Regions from separate parts of the Kitasatospora sp. NBC_01560 genome, predicted to be linked through region 1. Evidence: riboswitches for the same ligand, from Rfam matches in the RefSeq annotation. Region 1 holds a riboswitch; the other holds the start of a gene.
The links. Region 1 has a riboswitch for cyclic di-AMP ahead of OH807_RS12980 (NlpC/P60 family protein). Riboswitches for the same ligand answer to the same signal wherever they lie in the genome.
Positions count from the first base shown of each region.

Region 2: it holds a riboswitch for cyclic di-AMP, as region 1 does, so the genes downstream of both, OH807_RS08025 (peptidoglycan DD-metalloendopeptidase family protein) here and OH807_RS12980 (NlpC/P60 family protein) in region 1, are expected to answer to the same signal.

Region 1 is NZ_CP109364.1:3,033,391-3,036,949, reverse strand. It holds gene OH807_RS12990 (NYN domain-containing protein) at 1-631, shown strand, start outside; gene OH807_RS12985 (NlpC/P60 family protein) at 844-1,887, shown strand; cyclic di-AMP (ydaO/yuaA leader) riboswitch at 2,215-2,369, shown strand; gene OH807_RS12980 (NlpC/P60 family protein) at 2,380-3,516, shown strand.
Region 2 is NZ_CP109364.1:1,949,354-1,952,912, reverse strand. It holds gene purB (adenylosuccinate lyase) at 1-121, shown strand, start outside; gene OH807_RS08030 (MFS transporter) at 129-1,682, opposite strand; cyclic di-AMP (ydaO/yuaA leader) riboswitch at 1,993-2,150, shown strand; gene OH807_RS08025 (peptidoglycan DD-metalloendopeptidase family protein) at 2,156-3,151, shown strand; gene OH807_RS08020 (DUF2470 domain-containing protein) at 3,416-3,559, opposite strand, start outside.

The DNA of each region.
Region 1 (3,559 bases):
CGCCGCCGAGCAGGGCCGCCGGTCGGCCCGGGAGGGGCGCAGCGTTGAGGACATGCGGCTGCGGTTGCTTCTGGACACGGTGCTGCAGTCGGCGCAGGGCCTCCAGCGGGAGCTGGCGCTGCCGGTCTCGCAGATCCGCCCGGCCGACCTGGTGGAGGCGGTGGTGCCGGGCTCGGCCTCGCCGCACGACGTGGCCCGGCGAGGGCTGGCCGAGGACGATCCGGCACTGCTGGACCAGCTGCTGGCGATCCCGCAGGTCCACCTGGTGGTGGACGGCTACAACGTGACCAAGACCGGCTACCCGACGCTCCCGCTGGAGCAGCAGCGGATCCGGCTGCTCGGCGGGCTGGCCATGCTGGCCCAGCGCACCCAGGCGGAGGTCACCTGTGTGTTCGACGGGCAGGACCTGGACGTGCCGGTGATCCTGGCGCCGCCGCGCGGGGTCCGGGTGCGCTTCAGCCGGACCGGCGAGACGGCGGACGAGCTGATCAGACGGTTGGTCCGGGCCGAGCCGCAGGGCCGTCCGGTGGTGGTGGTCTCCGCCGACCGGGAGGTCGCGGACGGCGTGCGGAAGGCGGGCGCGCGCCCCGTCGCCTCGGTGCTGCTGCTGAACCGGCTGGCCCGGCCCTAGGTCGGCGCGGAGCCCGTCCGGACCGGAGTGACGCCTGGTCAGCGTCCGGTTTGCGGGGATGTGGGGATCCGGTGAAGTCATGACGGCGGGCCGGAGTTCACGCCTTCGGGGGAGTGGCGGAAAGCGTGGATCTTCACTAGTGTCTGGCGTCAAACCTATTTTCCGGATTCTCACTCGTTAGGGTGAGTCCGTTGGAAGAAGGAGCCGGTCTCTTGGCCTCCCACCGCCGTCCCAAGCAGCCGAGCCGCGCGCGGGTCTCCGTGCTCACTGCCGCCGCTGCGACCGCGGTCGCTCTCTCCGCCCAGGTCGCCGCCCACGCCGCGCCGAGTCCGTCCCCCAAGAAGGAGGACGTGAAGGCGCAGATCGACCAGCTGCAGGAGGAGGCCGAGCAGGCCACCGAGAAGTACAACGGCGCCAAGGAGCGGGCCGACCAGCTCCGCAAGCAGGCCGACCAGCTGCAGGACCAGGTGGCCCGCGGCCAGGACCAGATGACCCAGCTTCAGGGCGGTCTGGCCGAGGTGGCGGCCGCGCAGTACCGCACCGGCGGCATCGACCCGTCCGTGCAGCTGATGCTCTCCTCGGACCCGTCCGGTTACCTGGACAAGGCCTCCAGTGTGCAGCAGGCCAGCTCCAGCCAGGCCGACGCGCTGAAGGGCCTCCAGGACCAGCAGCGCCGGCTGGACCAGCAGAAGACCGAGGCCGCCGCGATCCTCGCCTCGCTGGACACCACCACCAAGGACCTGAACCAGTCCAAGGCGGACGTCAACAAGAAGCTCAAGGAAGCCCAGGACCTGCTCAACTCGCTCAGCGCCGCCGACCGCGCCGCGCTGAAGGCCGCCCAGCAGCAGGACGACCGCGCCTCGCGCGGCAGCGAGCGGGCCGACCTGGGCAGCCTGCCGCAGGCCAGCGGCCTCGCCGGGGCGGCCGTCAGCAACGCGATGAGCAAGCAGGGCTCGCCGTACGTCTGGAGCGCCACCGGCCCGAACAGCTTCGACTGCTCCGGCCTGATGGTCTGGTCCTACGGGAAGGCCGGCGTCTCGCTGCCGCGCACCTCGCAGGCGCAGGCCACCTACGGCACCGCGGTGCCTTCGCTCGCGGCGGCCCAGCCGGGCGACCTGATCATCTACCGCAGCGACCGCAGCCACGTCGGGATGTACATCGGCAACGGCATGGTGGTGCACGCGCCGCACACCGGCGACGTGGTCAAGGTGATGAAGGCCGACGCGATGCCGATCAACACCATCCGCCGGGTCTGACGGACCGGCACGCCCACGGGTCGGGATGCGGCCCTGTGATCCGCGCCACCTCCTTGCCGGGGGTGGCGCAGGCGTTTCCGGCCGCGCGGTGACCAACGATCAGCTCCGCGTGGACCACTGATCACACCCGGTCATATTCACAAATGAACTTGGGTATTCTTCCGTCTTTTTTCTGACAAGGATTTGAACGGATCACGGTTCTGTTACTAGTGTCGTGCCTCGAACCACCGCACAGTCGATCACCCAGCCTGGGTGGCGGCGGGGGTTTACCGCCGAGTTCGTGAAGCAGCGGGACGGGTCGCACGACCTGTCCGACGGGGAGCCCAGTAGTCGGGGGCGCTGTGGAGCGGAGCCGGGGAACCATGTTCCTCCGGGGTGAATCGGCGCCAGGTCGGCCGTCTCGACGGCCGGTGAGGCGTCGTAGGGCACGCTTCCGGCCCGAACCCGTCAGCTCACCCGGTAGGCGGGCGTTGGAAGAAGGAGTCCGCCTTCGTGGCGTCCCATCGTCGTCCCAAGCCTGCCGGCCGCGCCCGGGTCTCGATCCTGACCGGTGTCGCCGCCGCGGCCGTCGCCCTGTCCGCGCAGTCCGGCGCCCACGCCGACCCGACGCCGACCAAGGACCAGGTCAAGGAGCAGGTCGACCAGCTCAACGAGCAGGCCGAGCAGGCGACCGAGAAGTACAACGGCGCCCAGGCCAAGCAGCAGGAGCTGCAGAAGCAGGTCGGCGAGCTCCAGGACAAGGTCGCGCGCCAGCAGGCCTCGGTGATCGAGGCCCAGGGCGGTCTCGCCGAGATCGCCGGCGAGCAGTACCGCAACGGCGGCATATCGTCGACCGTCCAGCTGATGCTCTCGTCCAGCCCGGACAACTTCCTGAACCAGGCCGGCGCGCTGACCCAGGCCAGCAGCACCCAGTCCGGTGCGCTGAAGGACCTCCAGGAGCAGCAGCGCAGGCTCGACCAGGACCGCAACGAGGCCCAGGGCAAGCTCGGCGAGCTGGAGGCCACCACCCAGCAGCTGAAGACCTCCAAGGACGAGGTCCAGGCGAAGCTGGCCAAGGCCCAGGACCTGCTCAACACGCTGACCGAGCAGGAGCGCCAGGCGCTGCGCGCGGCCGAGGAGAAGGCCGCCGCCGAGGCCAAGGCCAAGGCGGACGCCGCCAAGGCCGAGGCGAAGGCGAAGGCGGACGCCGACCGCGCCTCCCGCGACAACAGCCGCACCGACCTCACCGCGCCGGCCGCGAGCAAGCCCGCCGCGCCGGCCGCGCCCGCCGCCAACGGCTCGCGTGCCGCCGCCGCGATCGCCGCCGCGGAGAGCAAGCTCGGCGCGCCGTACGTCTACGGCGCCACCGGCCCGGGCTCCTTCGACTGCTCCGGCCTCACCGGCTGGGCCTACGCCCAGGCCGGCGTGTCGCTGCCGCGCACCTCGCAGCAGCAGGCCGGTGCCGGGACCAACGTCGGCACCAACATCGCCAACGCCCAGCCCGGCGACCTGATCATCTACCGCTCGGACGCCAGCCACGTCGCCCTGTACGTGGGTGGCGGGCAGGTCATCCACGCGCCGAAGCCCGGTGCTTCGGTCCGGTACGAGACCGCCAGCATGCTGCCGATCTCGGCCATCGTGCGCGTCTGATCCGGCATCGGTCCGGGCAGGCCCGGTCTCCCCTCGCGGGAGG
Region 2 (3,559 bases), 1.1 Mb from region 1:
CGACCGGCTCTCCTTCACCGGCGCGGCCGGTGCGCAGGTCGCCGAGGTGGTCCGCCGGGTCGAGGCCGTCGCGGCCGCCTACCCGGAGGCCGCCAAGTACGCCCCGGGCGACATCCTCTGACGTCGGGTCAGTCGGTCGAGGGCCCCGCTGCCGTTCCGGTGGCGGGGCCCTCTCCCGTTCCCGGGGGGTGCCCGGTGCCGACGTGGCCCGGGTCCAGCGGCGGGGCGTTGGTGCCGCACGCGTAGCGGCAGTCCGGCTCGGCCACCGGGCGTTCCTCGGGGGCCAGGACGTTGCCCCGGACGGTGGCCGCCGCCGTCAGCCCGCCGGTGACGAGCAGCCCGGCACAGATCAGCATCGCGGTGTGGAACGCGGCGTCCACCGAGGCCGGCACCTGGTAGGCGTCGCCGCTGAGCCCGGCCAGTGCGGGCAGGGCGGCGACCGCCAGCAGGCCGGCCGCGCGGGCGGCGGCGTTGTTGACGCCGCTGGCGATGCCCGCGTGCCGGACCTCCACCGCCGCCAGCACGGTGGCGGTCAGCGGGGCGACCAGCAGGACCATCCCGCAGCCCATCACGGTGACGGCCGGCAGCACGTCCACCCAGTAGGAGGCGCCGGGGCCGATCCGCAGCATCAGCAGCACGCCGGCCGCGCAGAGCAGCGGGCCCACGGTGAGCGGCAGCCGCGGGCCGATCCGCTTGCCGAGCCGGCCGGCCCGGGCGGAGAGCGCCAGCATCAGCACGGTGATCGGCACCAGCGCCAGCCCGGACAGCAGCGGGGAGAAGCCCGCGACGATCTGCAACTGCACGACCAGCAGGAAGAAGACGCCGCTGAACGCCGCGTACACGCAGAGGGTGACCAGGTTGACGGCGGTGAACAGGCGCGAGGAGAAGAGGCCGAGCGGCAGCATCGGCTCCGCGGAGCGGCGCTCGACCTCGACGAAGGCCCAGCCGAGCAGCAGCCCGGCCACCCCCGACACCCAGACCCCGGGGGTGAGCCCGCCGCCGGCCGCCGTCAGTGCGTAGGTGACCGCGCCGAGGGCGAGCGCGGCGAGTGCGGCGCCCAGCACGTCGAACCGGCCGGTGGCGCTCTCGTCCCGGCTCTCCGGCACGTGCCGGGACGCGACGGCGACCACCAGCGCGGCGAGCGGCACGTTCAGCAGGAAGATCCACCGCCAGCCCGGACCGTCCACCAGCCAGCCGCCGACGAACGGGCCGACCGCGGCGGACACCCCGCCGAGGCCGGACCAGAGGCCGACCGCGGCCGAGCGGTCGTCAGGGTGGAAGACCGCCTGGAGCATCGCCAGCGAGCCGGGTGTGAGCAGCGCCCCGCCGATGCCCTGCACGGCCCGGGAGGCGATCAGCACCTCGATGGTGGGCGCGGCGGCGCAGGCCGCGGAGGCGACGGCGAACCAGACCACGCCGAGCAGGAAGATCCGGCGCCGTCCGTAGCGGTCGCCGAGCGCGCCGCCGAGCAGGATCAGCCCGGCCAGGGTGAGCAGATAGGCGTTCAGCGTCCACTGCAGGGCGGCGAGCTGGGCCCCGAGATCGGCGCCGATCCGCGGCAGGGCGACGTTCACGACGGTGCCGTCGAGCAGCGCCATGCTGGAACCGAGCACCGTCGCCAGTAGTACCCAGCGACCCTGCGCGGTGCTCAGCCGCAGGGTGCCGGCCTCGGAGGTGGCCACGGCCCGATCGTCCGCCCCGGGCGCCCACGTGACAAGGCTCACCGGGGGTGTGTCGGTGAATGGCTTTCCGTAGGCGACCGAATGCGGACGGGAACCGAAATCGGCGGAGTGTCGTGGATCAGTGGCGCGCGGTGAATCGATTGTGCACATACCGTGCAGCCGATCATTCGGAGCGTCACGGTGCTCCGGGCCTTTGTTGCGGGTTCAAGAGATCGACATTGCTTCACCCGGACGGATGGGTTTTAGTTCAGCGACCGCCCGGCATTGGCCCGGGTGGCCACCGGGTGGAACGCCTAGTCCTGCCGCTGCCCGGTGGTACGAACCGAACTCTGTACGGCAGGAGCGGGGGACCCAAAGGTAAGTCGCCGGACCGGAATTCACGGTCCGGCTTGGGGTGAAGCCGCCTATGCGGCCGGGCAACTCCAGCCCGAACCCGACAGCTCACCTCGCAGGCGTCGGAGAGGAAAACCCCCATGCCCGCACAGGCTCGTCGTATCGCCCTGCCCCGCGCCGCCCGCATCGGTATCGCCACCGCCGTCACCGGCGCCGCGTTCGCCCTCCCGCTGGTGACCACCATCAGCGCCCAGGCCCACACCGCCCCGGCCGCGAAGCCCGCGCAGACCAGCACCTGGACCGGCGCCACCAGCGTCGACGCCACCCCGGCCGCCGCCGCGCAGCCGGCCGCCGAGACCGCCGCCCCGGCCGCCGCCGCTGCCGAGCAGAGCTACAAGGTCGTCGGCGGGGACACCCTGTCGAAGATCGCCGCCGCCAAGAACGTCGACGGTGGCTGGCAGGCGCTGTACGAGCACAACCGCTCGGTCGTCGGTGCCAACCCGAACCTGATCCACCCGGGCCAGAAGCTCGCGCTGGGCACCGCCGCTCCGGCCGAGGCCGCCAAGCCGGCCGCCCCCGCCGCGAAGCCGCAGGCCTCGCACGACTCGGTGAAGCCGGCCCCCAAGCCCGCCGCCCCGAAGCCGGTCCAGGCCGTCAAGCCGGCCGCCCCCGCCGCGAAGCCCGCCGCGCCGGCCACCACCCCGGCCCCGGCCGCCGTGGCCAGCACCTCCGGCTACGTCGCCCCCGTCGCCAACCCGAAGCTCGGCACCGCCTACGGCGTGGCCGGCTCGATGTGGGCCTCCGGCCACCACACCGGTGCCGACTTCGTCGCCTCCACCGGCACCCCGCTGCGCGCCGTCGCGGCCGGCACCGTGGTGAAGGCCGGCAACGGCGGCGCCTACGGCAACGAGGTCGAGATCAAGCTGGCCGACGGCAAGTACGCCGAGTACGCCCACCTGTCCTCGATCGGCGTGAAGATCGGTCAGACCGTCACCGCCGGCCAGCAGATCGGCCTCTCCGGCGCGACCGGCAACGTGACCGGCCCGCACCTGCACTTCGAGATCCGCACCGGCTCGGAGTACGGCTCGGACATCGACCCGATCGCCTACCTGCGGGCGCACGGCGTCTCCATCTGACCTCTGGTCGGGACTTCCGCCGGGTGCGGGGCGAACGATCTCCGGGATGGTCATGTCGGGTGACCGCTCGACCGGATGATCGCCGCACCTTCGGCGGTACCACGGGCGCGGGACACGCCCAGGCCGGCCCGGCCCGCGAATTTCGATTCGCGGGCCGGGCCGGCCGCCGTCGTTTCCGCCGGTGCTCCGGTGCCCTTTTCCGCTGTTGGTTCCGGTGCCGTTTCCGGTCTTGTTTCCGGCGGGGAGGGCAGACAGGCCGGGAATTCAGGCGCGGTGTGCGGGCAGCGTGCGGTGCGCGGCGGTCAGCAGCTGGTGCACCCGGTGGCCGAACTCGTCGGCGTCCGCGGCCGGTTCGGGGAAGACCAGGCGGACGTCGCGGTGGCCGTGCGGGTGGTCCAGGCGCAGCAC